Regions from separate parts of the Rhodococcus sp. NPDC059969 genome, predicted to be linked through region 2. Evidence: riboswitches for the same ligand, from Rfam matches in the RefSeq annotation. Region 2 holds a riboswitch; the other holds the start of a gene.

Region 1 (7,269 bases), on a different contig from region 2:
ATTCTGCGAGCTCTGCGTATCAATCTTTCGGTGCGCGGGTATGAGGTGGTGACCGCGTCGACCGGCGCCGGCGCACTGCGGGCTGCTGCCGAGCGTCCACCGGACGTCGTGGTACTCGATCTCGGACTGCCGGACATGGACGGCACCGAAGTGCTTGCCGGCCTGCGTGGCTGGTGCACGGCGCCGGTCATCGTGCTCTCGGCGCGCACCGACTCCGCGGACAAGGTGGAGGCGCTCGACGCCGGTGCTGACGACTACGTCACCAAGCCCTTCGGGATGGACGAGTTTCTGGCCCGCGTGCGCGCTGCGGCGAGGCGGGGAACCTCCGCGGCGGACACTTCGGAACCGTCGGTCGAGACTGCGTCCTTCACTGTGGACTTGGCTGCCAAAACAGTGAGTCGGCGCGGTGAACAGGTGCACCTGACGCCGACCGAGTGGGGCATGCTCGAGATGCTTGTGCGCAACCGCGGAAAGCTGGTCGGGCAGAAGGAATTGCTTCGGGAGGTGTGGGGACCGGCGTATGACACCGAAACCCACTATCTGCGTGTCTACCTTGCTCAGCTTCGTCGCAAACTCGAAGACGACCCGGCCAACCCCAAACATCTGATCACCGAGGCGGGGATGGGTTATCGATTCGTGGTGTGAGAAGCCAGGTCAGAGCACAACTACTAATTTGCCACGTGCCGTACCGGCTTCCATCTTGGCATGTGCTCGCGCGATGTCCTCGAACGCGAACACCTCGTCGATCGGTACCACCGCCTCGCCTGACGCCACAGCGGAGAGGAAGTCTTGCAGGACGTCTGCAGTCAGGTCGGACGCGTCCCCACCGTACGAGGTCAATCGCACTCCGCGTGGAATGTAGTCGATCGGATAAAAGTCTTTGACTGTCCACTCGTTGGACAGCATGCCCGTGAAACACACGGTGCCGTGAACGCGGGTCGCGCGCAACGTGTCGGGAAGTGTTGGTGTTCCGACCAATTCGAGGGCCAGATCAACACCGCCCGGAAGGATGTCTCGAACCTGGCCGGCTACAGCACCGTGGTCGACGATAACGTTGTCAAACCCGATCGCGGTCAACGACGATGCTTTGCTCGCATCTCGGGTCGTCGCAAGGACAGTGAGTCCCCACTGCTTCGCCAGGACTGCGGTTGCCATGCCGACTGAGGAGGTTCCTCCCCGGATCAACAGGGATTGACCGGATTTCGCGTCCAGTCCTACCGTTAGCGAGCCGTAGGACGTCTGCAGCATCTCTGGAACAGCTCCCACTGTCGACCAGTCCAGTTCGCTCGAGAAGGGAACGACCTGACTGAGGGGAACGCACGTGTACTCGGCGTATCCGCCGTCGAACGTCCTCCCCATCCCGCCCATCATGGCGGCGACCTGCTGTCCTTCGGCCAACTCCCCGCCGGGGCAGTTCACCACTTCACCGACGGCCTCGATGCCAGGCACCCGCGGGAATGTCACGCCGTCGGCGAGGCCGAGTCGGGTGTGGAGTTCGGATCGATTGAGACCGAAGGCCTTCACCCGGATCAGCACCCACCCGGTGACCGGCACCGGTATCGGAATCTCCTTGATCGTCAACGCTTCTGGCGGACCGGGGGCGTCGAGCACGATTGCCCGCATTGTGGCAGTCATGATTTCTCCTTCGTGGCGGGTGTCAGTCGACGGTTGACCTCGCGGAGCGTGGCCAGTGCGGCGCCGAACCGATCGAGAGCCTCGGGTGTCAGGGCGGAACCGAGACGGCGTTCCAGTTCGTCGTCGAACGTGGCCTTCGCCCGCCCCAACAGTGCATTGCCCTCGGGGGTCAACTCGATGAGTGAGGATCGTTTGTCGGCGGGATTGGATTGTCGACGGCAGTGGCCCGAGGACTCGATCCGATCCACCAACTTGCTGGTGCCGCCGACGGTGATCGCGAGTGCTTCGGCGATGTCGAAGACCCGGCAGGAACCGAGTCTGCCGATGATCTGCATCGGCTCGAATCGGCTCAGCGGCAGGTCGTGCTCGGTTCGGAGTTTCTGGTCGATGGCCGTCCACAATTCGGTTTCGAAGCGGACGAGGTTGTCGAAGTGGCTGCTCAGGTCCGACCTCGTCATAACCAGACCCCGATTCGATATGAATTCCGTGGAATCATTTTTTCACCGTACGCCTGATTCACTATAAATTCCATGGAATCTATTTGCGGGCTTCCGCTTTGTCGGCAGGGCATGGGAACATATGTTCGTGTCGCACGAACCGTTCGAGCAAGAAACGCCAGGTGATCACCCTGGCGCTACTCGTTCTGGCGCTACTCGTTCTGACGGCAGTCGGCCTCCGGGTGACGCAACGATCCTGCACGCGGACCTCGATTCGTTCTACGCATCAGTCGAGCAGCGCGACGACCCGACTCTGGCGGGTAGGCCTGTCATCGTGGGCGGTGGCGTGGTCCTGGTGGCAAGCTACGAGGCCAAGGCCTTCGGGGTTCGAACTGCGATGAGCGGTGGTCAGGCCCGCTCCCTGTGTCCCCAGGCGATAGTCGTTCCTCCACGAATGTCCGCATACTCGCAAGCGAGCAAAGACGTGTTCGACGTCTTTCATGACACGTCGCCGCTGGTCGAGGGAATTTCGATCGACGAAGCGTTCCTCGAGGTCGGGGGATTGGCCCGGATCGTCGGCACGCCATTGCAGATCGGTGCGAACCTCAGGCGTGACGTCGCCGAGCAGGTCGGACTACCGATCACGGTCGGCATCGCCCGCACCAAGTTCCTGGCAAAGGTCGCGAGCGCGTTCGCGAAACCCGACGGATTGCTGCGGGTGCCACCAGAGGGCGAAACCGAATTCCTGCATCCGTTGCCCGTCGAGAAGCTGTGGGGCGTCGGCAAGATCACCGCCCAGAAGTTGCGAAACTTCGACATCGTGACGGTGGGCGACATTGCTCGGCACGACGAATCCTCGATAGTGTCGATTCTCGGGGGCGGCGCCGGCCGGCATCTCTACGCGCTCTCGCACAACCGAGATCCGCGCCCGGTCCGGGCCTATCGCGGCCGTAGTTCGATGGGCGCGCAGCATGCGCTCGGTCGCGGACCCCATCCCCGCACAGAACTCGATGCGTCGTTGATGTCGCTGGTCGACCGTGTCAGTCGACGGATGCGCTCGGCGGAGCGGACGGGGCGCACGGTCACGCTCCGACTCCGCTTCGCCGATTTCACGCGGGCTACTCGATCTCACACGCTGCGCCGGTCCACGGCCGACACAGCGGAACTGCTGAACGCCTCGATGGTGCTGCTGGACGAAGCGATACCGCTGATCGCGGACAAGGGCATCACGTTGATCGGTGTGGCAGTCTCCAACCTGGATCGGGACGGCGCCGAACAACTCGAATTGCCCTTCGACGGTCCAGGATTCGCGGGTCCGGACACTGCCGCCCTCGACTCGGCGATGGATAGCGTCCGGAAGAAGTTCGGCTCCGCAGCCCTCACGAGGGGAGTCCTTCTGGGGCGCGACCCGGATCTGTCGGTGCCGTTGCTTCCGGACTAGGTGAGATTTTCTCGCAGAGTTGCTCCGTCGTACTCGCGACGGAACAACCCACGAGCCTGCAATGCCGGAATCACGTGATCGACAAAATCTTCCAGACCGTGGGGATAGGTCGGTGGCATCAGATTGAAGCCGTCGGCGCCGCGGCCGTTCAACCAGGCTTCCATTTCGTCGGCGATGGATTCGGGTGTTCCGATCATTGTTGCGTGTCCGCCACCGGCAGCCAATGTTCCGAGGAGCTCACGCACTGTCGGTGAATCCTTCTCGACGATCCGCAGAATCGTTGCGTAGCGTCCCTGCGGCCCGGTGAATGCCTCGAGCGGCGGTAGTGGGGGGACAGGACCGTCGAGATCCCAGTTTTCGCAGTTCTGTCCGGTGAACAACGACAGTTGGCGTATCGACTGTTCAGTGGGCAGAAGGCGGTCCAATTCGGCCTTCTTCGCCCGCGCTTCGGCGACCGTGCTGCCGACGTAGGTGACCAGGCCCGGCATGACCGCGACGGCGGCGGAATCCCTGCCGGCGCGTTCGATTCTCGATTTCACGTCCGCGTAGTACTTCTGCGCGCTGGGGAGGTCGTAGGCAACCGAATAGATTGCTTCGGCGCGCCGCGCCGCCAGATCGCGACCCTGCTCGGACGCCCCGGCCTGGAACAACACCGGCCTACCCTGCGGGGATCGCGGAACCGTCAACGGGCCGTCCACCCGAAAATGCTTGCCGTCGTGATTGATTCGAGAAATCTCGCCGGCGTCGGCGAAACGCCCGCCGCGGTCGAGGATCAGAGCGTCTTCCGACCATGAATCCCACAGTGCGAGGGCTACTTCGACAAATTCGTCGGCTCGTTCATATCTGGACGCGTGGTCCGGCATCGCCTCCAGTCCGTGGTTGCGCGCTTCCTGGTCGAACATCGAGGTCACGACGTTCCAGCCGGCCCGGCCGCCGCTGATGTGGTCGAGTGATGCCAACAGCCGCGCCGCGTGAAACGGCGTGTAGAAAGTCGTGGAAATGGTGGTGACGAGACCGATGTTCGTTGTCGCCCGCGCCATGGCAGTCAATGCGGTGATCGGCTCGAGAAACCACGACGCACCCGACTCGGGTTCGCGAACACTGTGACCGTCAGCGAAGAAGACGGCGTCCAGCTTTCCGCGTTCGGCGATCTGGGCGAGCGACTCGTAATACGTGATGTCGCCGAGACTTTCGACCGGTGAGTCGCGATGACGCCATGCCGCACTGTGATGTCCGCACCCGAGCAGGAACGCACCTATCCGTAATTGTGCGCCCATCAGTTCTTGACGAGTCCGCCGTCGACAACCAGGTTCTGGCCGGTCACGGCCCGCGACCAGGGCGAGGCGAAGAACAGTGCGGCGTCGGCGAATTCGTCCGGTGTCGTGACCCGGCGCAGGGGAGTGCTTGCCGCGATCATGTCGAATACCGCTTCTGGCGTCGCGGCACTCGCGTCCGTGGTGCGGAGCAAGCCGCCGGAGACCATGTTGACGGTGATCCCGTCCGGACCGAGGTCCGCGGACAATGTCCGCGTCAGTGCCAGCAGTGCGGCTTTGGCGGCGGTGTAGTCGTGGTACGGAACTACCGGATTCTGGACCAGATTGGTTCCGACAGTGATGATTCGGCCGAACCCGAGTTCTCGCATGCCGGAGAGTGCTGCCTGGGTGGTGTTGAGTGTCCCGGCGACAGCTCCGCGTAGTTGGGAGTCGAAGTCGGCCCAGGTGATCGTGTCCGCGTTCGGCCGGGCGTCACCGTTGAACGAGAAGTCGACAAGTGCATTGTCGACCACGGTCGAGATCGGTGCCTCGAATCGCTCGAGTGCAGCGGCGAACAACTGATCGACGGAGCTGCGGTCCGTCACGTCCGCCTGGACTGCGAAGGTGCGATCCCTGCCCAGTTCGGCGACCAGGGCCTCGGCGGCATCACGGCTCTTGTTGTAGTTCACGATCACCCGGGCGCCTGAGCGGGAGAATGCTCGGCTCAGTGCGGCTCCGAGCCCGCGGGCACCACCGGTGATCAGGACGATCTGCTCGCTGAGTTCGAGAGCGCGCTGAAATTGCTGTTCGGTCATGTCGACATCCCTCCGCCAGTGCTAACTGGTCAGGTTCATCGGGTCTGATCTCAGCCGACTTTTTCGGCACCCCGTGTCGCCGTCCATCAGACCACGAGAGGTGAACCCACCTGAACGCCGGGTGCGTGGTAATTGCCGGCGCGATGAGTTTTCGATCGCCGGGGAGTCGTTATTGGCAAGCGAAGTGGCAACCGGCCGCTCGCCTTCGCCCCGGGAGATTCCGATGACTACCCAGCCTGCCCACCACGACACCCTTTCCGGTGATGCAACACGAACGGCACCTTCGGGGACCGCGCGCAAGGTCGGATACGTCCTGAGTGGTCTGTTCGTACTTTTCATGCTGTTCGACGGCATCATCCACATCCTCAATCTCCAGACGGTCAAGGACGCCTCGGCCGAACTGGGGCTGCCCGACTCTCTTGCCCTGACAGCCGGGGTCGTGCAGTTGATCTGCCTTGCGCTGTACGTGATTCCGCGAACGTCCGTACTCGGCGCGATTCTGCTCACCGGTTACCTGGGTGGCGCTGTGTTGACCAACCTACGAGCTGAACAGCCTCTGGTGAGCACCACATTGTTTGCCGTCTACGCCGGAATCGTGATGTGGGCTGGACTGTATCTCCGAGATGAGAAGGTTCGCGAGATCATTCCACTCCGTCGGGCCTGAAATCAGGCCATCGAAGGGGTTGCGTGGGACGCGGTGTCCCATTATGTTTGACCTCATTCAAGTCCGTCGACTGCAATCGGCGGACTGGCCGTGAGGAGACACCGATGGCTCGGTCAGCGTCGATCGAAGTGGAACTGCCGTACCACGAGGTACTGCAGACTTTGTCCGAGGGCTCCGTGGCCCGCAGTTTTGATCCCTACCTCGACATCGACTGGGATTCACCAGAGTTCGCGATCGATCCACATGATCCGAGATGGGTGCTCTCGTCCGTCTCGGACCCCCTCGGCGCGACGCAGTGGTACCAGGAGCAGTCCCTGCAACGTCGAATCGCGATGGGAATGTGGCGTCAGGCCAACGTGACCAAGGTGGGTTCGGCGTTCGAGAGCATCTTGATCCGGGGAATGCTGCAGTACATCATGGCGCTTCCCAATCAGTCACCCGAGTTCCGGTACTGCCTGCACGAGATGACCGAAGAGTGCAATCACATCCAGATGTTCCAGGAACTCGTCAATCGTATGGACATCGACGTGCCGGGTATGCGTCCGATGTTCCGGCGACTCTCGCCCATCATCGGAGTGCTGGGTGCCAAGTTCCCGGTCATCTTCTTCATCGGCATTCTTGCCGGAGAAGAGCCGATCGACCACTTCCAGAAGGACTTAATCCGCGAAGGTAAGGACACCCCGCCGGCGATGCTCCGCACCATGGAGATTCACATCGCCGAAGAAGCGAGACATATTTCGTTTGCGCACGAGTTCCTGCGCAATCACGTTCCCAGGCTCAGTCGTACCAGTCGGGCAATGACGTCGGTAGCCTTCCCCGGCGCGATGCGTTGGCTCGCAGGCGAAATCATGTCACCGCCCAAGGAATTCGCCGAAGAATTCGGCATTCCCGAAGACGTGATGGCGAGTGCTTTCTGGGGCAGCCCGCATTCCCGCCGAATTCTGGGGAACTACTTCGGTGAAATGCGGTCCCTGGCAGACGAACTCGGTCTCATGAACCCCGTGTCGAAGCGGGCGTGGCGAAG
Region 2 (7,269 bases):
ACCGCGTAGGTGATGCCGATACGCAGGGCAGTGAAGAATCGCGGAATCGCCGAAGGTAGGCGGACGTAGCGGAACTCCTGCCAACGAGTGCTGCCCATGCTGCGCAGGAGAGCGCCCGCCTCCCGGTCGGCCGCGGCAAATCCCTCGATGAGGCCGATGGTCATCGGGAAGAACGTCGCAAGCGCGATCACCAAGACCTTCGGCAGCAGTCCGAAGCCGAACCAGATGATCATCAGTGGCGCGATGGCGATGATCGGCAACGTCTGCGAGACGACGAACAACGGCACCAGGGCTCGTGACAACCACGGCGAAAAGTCCACGACCACAGCAAGAATCCAGGCCAACACCAATGAAACAGTGAAGCCGACCAACGTGACCTGCAACGTCGACCAGGCGTGTCCGGAGATGATCTCGCGGTTGTCCCACCCCTGTGACAGAACGCGCCCCGGAGACGGAAGTACCTGCGGCCGAATCCCACTGATCTCGACGTAAACCTGCCACGCCGCCACGAGGAGCACCACCACGGCGAGCGCGGGAAGCGCCCGCCGCATGGTCGAGACCAATCGTCCGCTCACGTCAGGACGCGTCGAGATACTCATTGGTGAAGTACTCCGAGAAGTCCGGCTTCTGGGTCAACGGCTTTCCGTCGGGTCCGGCGAGCAATCCGTTCTCGAAGAGGAATCCCGAATAACCCGACCAGGTTTCGAGATTCTGGGCGCCCACAACGCCGTTGGCGTCTTTCATGTAGTCGGCGGCGAGCATCCGCTGACTCTCACGCACGAGGTCTTCGTCGGTGAAAGCTCCGGGGTTCGCGTCGATGACATCCTGCGCGGCCTGGTCCGGGTTGTCGGCAGCAGTCTGATATCCGCGTTGAACGGCCTTGACGAACTTGCGTGCCTCGTCGGGATGGTCCTGCAACCACTGCTGGTTGCCGTTGATCACGATCGAATACGCATCGGGGAAGCCGTAATCGGTGTACTGGAAGTACCGCATCGGAGTTCCGTTTCGCTCCGCTTCGAGGCCCTCCCAAGCAAAGTAGGAGACGGTGAAGTCTGCCTGGCCCGAGTACACGGCTTCGTACGCGGAAGTTCCGAGCGTGACCGTGGTGAAGTTCCCGGTCCCGCCGTCGTTGCGGATGATCTGCTGCAGCGTTTCGACTTCGCCGGGATCACCGAACCCGGCGTACGTCTTCCCGTCGAGATCACGTGGGCGCGTGATGTCCGCACGATCCGCCTTCACGCCGATGCCGGTGGCGCGGTGCTGAAGTGGCGCGATGACGGACGTCGTGGCGGCGCCGGCTGCACGGGCGAACGTGGCCTGACTCTGCGTACTGATACCGAACTCCGCATTGCCGGCGTCGACCAGGGTGTCGGGCGAGGTGTTGTTGTACGGCAGGATCGAGACGTCCAGACCAGCGTCCTCGAAGTAGCCCTCTTGGAGTGCAACGTACAAACCGGTGTGGTTCGTGTTCGGTGTCCAGTCGAGTGCGAACCGAATGGTCCCGTCGGAAGAGCCGGTGTCGGCGGCGCATCCGGTCAGAACTGTGAACGCGGCTGCGATCGCGGCAGAGGTGGCGAGGGTGCGGCGTAGTGCCGCAAACGACATCACGACGCCGGCCAAGGCTGCTGGTGGAGTGCGGAATCCCAGAACATAAGCTCGTAGCGACTGGCGATTCGGAACGCTTCACTCATCGCCTCACGCTCTGTCTCGGTGGCTGCCTCAGCGGCCGCGTCGACCAGTACGCGAGCCTGCGCCACAGACTCGTGAAATTCGGGTGCGTCGTAGGTTGTGACCCACTGCGCGTACGGGTGTGACGGATCGCCGTCGAGCACCTCGCACGCTGAAGCGGCAAGATCGCGGCCGACCTCGGCGTAGATCCAGAAGCAGGGGAGTACCGCCGCTGCGGAGACCGGGTAAGGCGCGGTTGCTGCAGTCGCCGTCAGATACGAGACGTATCCCAGGCAGGCCTGCGAATGCTCCAGTTTTCCCGATCCCGCGGGAAGAAGTCCGCCGGTGAGCAGTCCGTCGTGAAGCGCAGATTCCACTGTCGCTGCCGTGGACGCGGAATTGGACCAGAAGCCCGCGGACTGCGGATCGGGTGCGTGCGCCGCGACCAGGGACAAGGCCTTCGAATATCCCTCCAGATAGAGCTTGTCCTGCTCGATGTACGTACGGAACGCGTCGAGAGGCAGTGTTCCGTCGCCGAGGCGTTTGAGGAACTCGAGTGAGTCGATCGACTCGCGGAGGGCCTTCGTCTCGGCCCAGAGTCGATCGGTGAACCGATCCGTCGACGGCGCTGTGGCCACCGAGTTTTCGGCAGAATTGTATGCAGGCTGCGTAGTAGCCATGACATCCCTTCGTCAGCATTACCTGATCAGGTTCCCGGGTGTGTTCTCAGCCCCGCCCATGCGGAGCACCCCGTGTCAGAACTAGGCGACCTTAACACCGAGCCTCTCCTTCGTCGGCGCCTACCTGGCAGTTGAGTAATCGGCGCACACCGGCCTTAAGTTGGTACGTTTGGTCTTGTTTGCCACACGCGCGGGTCGGGAGGGGATTCAGACATGGAGACCGACGTTCGACCGAATCTTGGCGAGGACGGAACTCTCGTCATCCGTGCCCGAGGCGGAGAAGCACGGGGATATCCGGATGGCGGAGTGTTCGCGTGGAAGGGCATGCCCTACGCATCAGCGCCGGTGGGTGAGCGGAGATTCCGCGCGCCGCAACCCACAGAGCCGTGGGACGGGGTGCGCGACTGTCGTGAGTTCGGGCCGATCGCGCCGCAAGGGCAGAGTCCGGCGGTTCCGATCGACCGTGCTTTCAAGATCGACGAGGACTGTCTGTCGATCAACGTGTGGGCCCCGCGCCCCGACGGAACGCCGCGACCGGTGATGGTGTGGATTCACGGCGGTGCTTACTGCCTCGGGTCCGCCGCGCAAACGATCTACGACGGCCGTCATCTGGCTGAAACCGGAGACGTTGTTCTCGTCTCCTTCAACTATCGCGTCGGTGCCCTCGGATTCCTGGACCTGTCCGGATTCTCCACCGCGGATACCGTTTTCGAATCGAACTGTGGTCTGCGAGACCAGATTGCGGCACTCGAGTGGGTTCGAGACAACATCGACGCGTTCGGCGGAGATCCGGGAGCGGTGACCGTCTTCGGTGAGTCCTCCGGCGCAGGATCCATCACGACGCTCATGACCTGTCCCAGCGCCGAAGGTCTGTTCCACCGCGCGATCGCTCAAAGTCCGCCCGCGACCTCCGTCTACGGGGCCGAGCGCGCCAAGACCGTGGCGGAGCGGTTTCTCGAACTGCTCTCGATCGAGCCCGAAGATGCGGGCGATCTGCTGACCACGGATCTCGAACTGCTCGTCAAGGCAAGCGATGACCTGGTCAACGAAATCCCGACCCGGATTCCGGGAACTTTGGCGATGGCGCCCGTCGTCGATCGCGATCTGGTGCCGCACTACCCGGTTGCGGCTTTCCAGAAGGGTTATGCGCACCGGATCCCGCTGATCATCGGTTCCAACAAGGACGAGGCGTCGATCTTCAAGTTCATGAAGTCGCCCCTGATGCCGGTGAGCGCGCAGTCCGTCGAGGCCATGCTGCAATTACTGGCCGACGATCACCCCGATATCTCCGCAACCAAACTCGCCGAGATCATGTCGGCTTACCCTGACCATGCGAAACCGAGTGGTGCGCTGGCGCTTTCACGGGACGCGGCGTTTCGCATGCCGACCCTGTGGATTGCCGACGCTCACTGCAGGCATTCCCCCACCTGGGTCTACCGCTTCGATCACGCGACGCCGATGCTCAAAGCGGCACGGATCGGGGCGGGCCACGCGACCGAATTACCTTATGTATTCGGTAATTTCGGAACCCTGAACGTCGATCCCACGTTCTGGCTCGGCGGACGTAAGGCCGCGATGGAGGTAGCAGGGCGTATTCAACGGCGATGGCTGGCCTTCGCCAGGCATGCCGTGCCGGCGGCCCTCGACGGCTCGAAGCACTGGGCGCCGTACGAGGAAGAGAAGCGGTCGACGCTGTTGATCGACTCCGCCGACACCCTCGTCAGCGACCCCGATCACGGATTGCGCGTCGCCTGGGGCAACGACGTGATGGGGTTCAACTGACGTCGGTCGAGTGCCGCGGACGATCGAGTTCGCGAAGCACCGGCAGGGAAGCACAGACAGCGGCGATCAGGATGATCGGAATCGACAGGGCCACAAAGGTCGACGCGATTCCGAGTTGATCGAGCAGAGGGCCGACTGCAAGGTAGCCCAGCGGGCCGGCGGCGTAGGCCGTCGACGTCATGACACCGACGACGCGTCCGCGCATGTGCTCCGGGCTGTGCGTCTGCATGGCGTAGTTGGCGATCGGTCCGACCGGTCCGTAGACGAGACCCTGTAGCCCGGCGAGTACGAGGATCACCCAGAGCGGGGGGAGGAGCGCCATCGCGAGCATTGCGATGCCGAGAACGGCGACCGCAAAAATCATGATCAGGCGTCGGGACATGATCGGTGCGAGTGGAGCATAAGCGAGAGAGCCGATGATGCCGCCGATCGCCAAGGCCATCAGCACCGATCCGAGTTGGGCAGGTTGATCCAACTCGGTGAAGTACACCGGGAACACGACGCTCTCCACCGGCATGTAGAGCGCGACGACGGCCATGTCGATCAGAGCCAGAGTGCGGAGCAGTTTGTTGTTCCAGACGAACCGAAGACCGTCGAGGGTGCCGTGCCAGATCGATTTCGGCCGATGTTCGTGTTCGGGCACCCCGGCCCCGGGAAGCCGGATGAAGGCGACCACGACTATCGAGAACACAAAGCCTGCCGCCGTCACCCAGAGCGTGTTCACCGCTCCGATCGTTGCGATCAGGACACCGCCGATGCCAGGGCCGATCAGGTACGCGACATTGAAGTTGGCCTCGTACACACTGTTGGTTCGATCGAGTTTCCACTTGGCGGCCCGAGTTGCGGCGGGCAGCATCGACTCCCGCGCCGCCATTCCGGCGGGGTCGAACACGGCGCCGAGCGCGGCCAACGCCGCGATCACCGGGATGGTCAGGTCGGCAGTGGCCGCGATGATCGGAATCGTTGCTACCGACATCGCGGAGAGTGCGTCGGAAATCATCGAGGTACGACGACGTCCGAACTTGTCGACGAATGTCCCCGAGAACAAGCTCGATACGAGTAGCGGAATGGCTGCTGCGCCGGCCACTATCGCCGCGTCGGTGGCCCTGCCCGTTCGTTCGAGGACCAGCCAGGGGAGCACGACGATAGCGATACCGTTGCCGATCGCCGAGAACAGCGTCGCGAGATTGACCAGTACGAGAGGGAGATAGCTGGGAATAGCTACGTCCGAGGATGTAGGTGGACGCCGATCTGCTGAGGCGACCACGTTCTTTCCTTCCCCGAGATGGTGCCGACCAGGGTTTCGACTCGGATTTCGACGAGTTCGACGACGGCACCATCGACGCTAGCAGCGGGGTCTGCAGGTCCGCGAGTGGTTTTCGCGGATCGTCTTCGTTCGGTTATGCCTGGTAAACGGGGTTCTCTGCAACAAACTTCTCGACGTACGAGCACGTCGGAAGGATCTTCAATCCCTCGTTCCGGGTCTGATCGAGCGCTTCACGCACAACGATTGCGGCAAGTCCGCGCCCACGAAACTGCGGATAGGTCACCGTGTGGTGGAAATCACGGACGCCGGAATGGTCCGAGTACTCGGCAAAACCGGCGAGTTCGCCGTCGACTCGGATCTCGAAACGCGTTTCCGCGGGATTGTGCGCCACTGTCTCGGTCATCTTCGGGCTCCGTTTCGAAAGGGCGGCCGGCTGCGCCGCGCCGCGTCTGCGTTCTCTGGAGCACGCTACCTGGCAGGCCGCCCGCAATATCATTCGCTGACGTGGGATCCGTTACTTAGCGCAACTACAACTGGACGACCGTTCAAGGGACCTTCGTCGCCATGGAGAACGAACAAAACTGGTCTGTACGTGCCGATTTGTCCGTGCTTTCATGCCCACATCCGGTGATACATATGCATTGCGATCGTAAACATCCCAACATGTGGGATGTGTCACAAACTTTTTTGTCGTCTGTTCGGATGCTTTAAGAAGAGGGCCTGAACCGGGCAATTTGCAGGTCAGCGGCGCGCTGATCGCGTGTCGGTGATAGGTGCAAGGTGCCGAAAACCCCATGGGTATTGCCTTGGTCATCAGATCGTTTCTTGGACGTGATCCCAAAGACCCGCTCGGGGGGTTAGCGTTTGAATCGTCGGGGATAGAAGAAGCGTTACACCTTCGCCGGAAGAACTTTTGGCGCGGCGCAACAACGGTTCGATTTCGAGTCTTCGTCGGACAACTTCGAGGAAGGAACGCACATGATTTTCGGGCAGCGTGAGTCGAACAGTTACTTTGCCGCAATTTTTTCGTACGACTTCCTTGACGAAGGTCTGGGATACGAGACCATCGCTCGGATTCACCGGGGTGAGATCTGCGAGTGGATTCGCGATCTCGAGGCTTCCGGATTGTTCTCCGCTGCAGAGGTCCACGCCGCTGAGCTTGCATGGCGAGAGAATCCACGCTTGCTCCTCGACGCTCTACTCGAGGACGCCGACGAGGTCTCGGTCAAGCGCTGGGAGATTGCGTGGACGAGGCTCGAGCGTCAGTCGCCGGCGGCCGGAACCGCGGTGGCAGAGCACGGCTGACGCTCAGCTGTGATCTAGTCGACGGCTCAAACGTCGACTAGAACCGCGTCCTGATCGGTGAGCACGGTGAATTGCGCGCCCGCAGTGGTCAGCGCCGCAACCGTCCGAGCGGTAATCTGGGGATCTTCGAGTAACGAATCGCCGCCGTGCGGCACTATCGCGAAGTCGACCAGCGCGAGCCCGGACCAGATCGGGTCGATACCGCACGTAGGCACGACTTCAGCGGGGTCGTCCGACGCGTCCAGCCCGATCAGAGTCGGAGTCGCCAGGCACGCTCCCGCACTGTATCCCGCATAGGCCACAGCACCGGAACGAACCAACATCTCGATGACCCGATCTGCGCCGCTTCGGGCTAACTGTGCACGCAGGACGAACGTATTTCCGCCGCGGACCCACACGCAGTCGAATTCACGAAGCCGGACTTCGAGTGCTTCCGGTGCACCCAGGAAATCTCGGACGTCCACTTCCTCCGCTGTGAAGCCCGCTGCTCGTAAAGGGGTCAATTCGCTGGTGACTGCCGAACTGCGGGCATTGAGCGGCCATGAATCAGCAGCCGCGGCGATGACC

The links. A riboswitch is a leader RNA that binds a small molecule or an ion and turns the genes downstream of it on or off. The one in region 2 is predicted to bind thiamine pyrophosphate.
Region 1: another riboswitch for thiamine pyrophosphate. It lies ahead of ACFWAD_RS19780 (3-oxoacyl-ACP reductase); the one in region 2 lies ahead of ACFWAD_RS26955 (TenA family protein).

Annotation. Positions count from the first base shown of each region.
Region 1 covers NZ_JBHWUF010000007.1:112,890-120,158, forward strand. Annotated here, with positions in the region: gene ACFWAD_RS19755 (response regulator) at 1-645, shown strand, start outside; gene ACFWAD_RS19760 (zinc-binding alcohol dehydrogenase family protein) at 655-1,635, opposite strand; gene ACFWAD_RS19765 (MarR family winged helix-turn-helix transcriptional regulator) at 1,632-2,093, opposite strand; gene dinB (DNA polymerase IV) at 2,215-3,513, shown strand; gene ACFWAD_RS19775 (LLM class flavin-dependent oxidoreductase) at 3,510-4,790, opposite strand; gene ACFWAD_RS19780 (3-oxoacyl-ACP reductase) at 4,790-5,581, opposite strand; TPP riboswitch at 5,572-5,665, opposite strand; gene ACFWAD_RS19785 (DoxX family protein) at 5,805-6,245, shown strand; gene ACFWAD_RS19790 (diiron oxygenase) at 6,350-7,269, shown strand, end outside.
Region 2 covers NZ_JBHWUF010000013.1:92,097-99,365, reverse strand. Annotated here, with positions in the region: gene ACFWAD_RS26965 (ABC transporter permease) at 1-599, opposite strand, end outside; gene ACFWAD_RS26960 (ABC transporter substrate-binding protein) at 577-1,605, opposite strand; gene ACFWAD_RS26955 (TenA family protein) at 1,605-2,348, opposite strand; TPP riboswitch at 2,336-2,431, opposite strand; gene ACFWAD_RS26950 (carboxylesterase/lipase family protein) at 2,562-4,130, shown strand; gene ACFWAD_RS26945 (MFS transporter) at 4,123-5,349, opposite strand; gene ACFWAD_RS26940 (GNAT family N-acetyltransferase) at 5,531-5,800, opposite strand; gene ACFWAD_RS26935 (hypothetical protein) at 6,376-6,702, shown strand; gene ACFWAD_RS26930 (Type 1 glutamine amidotransferase-like domain-containing protein) at 6,729-7,269, opposite strand, start outside.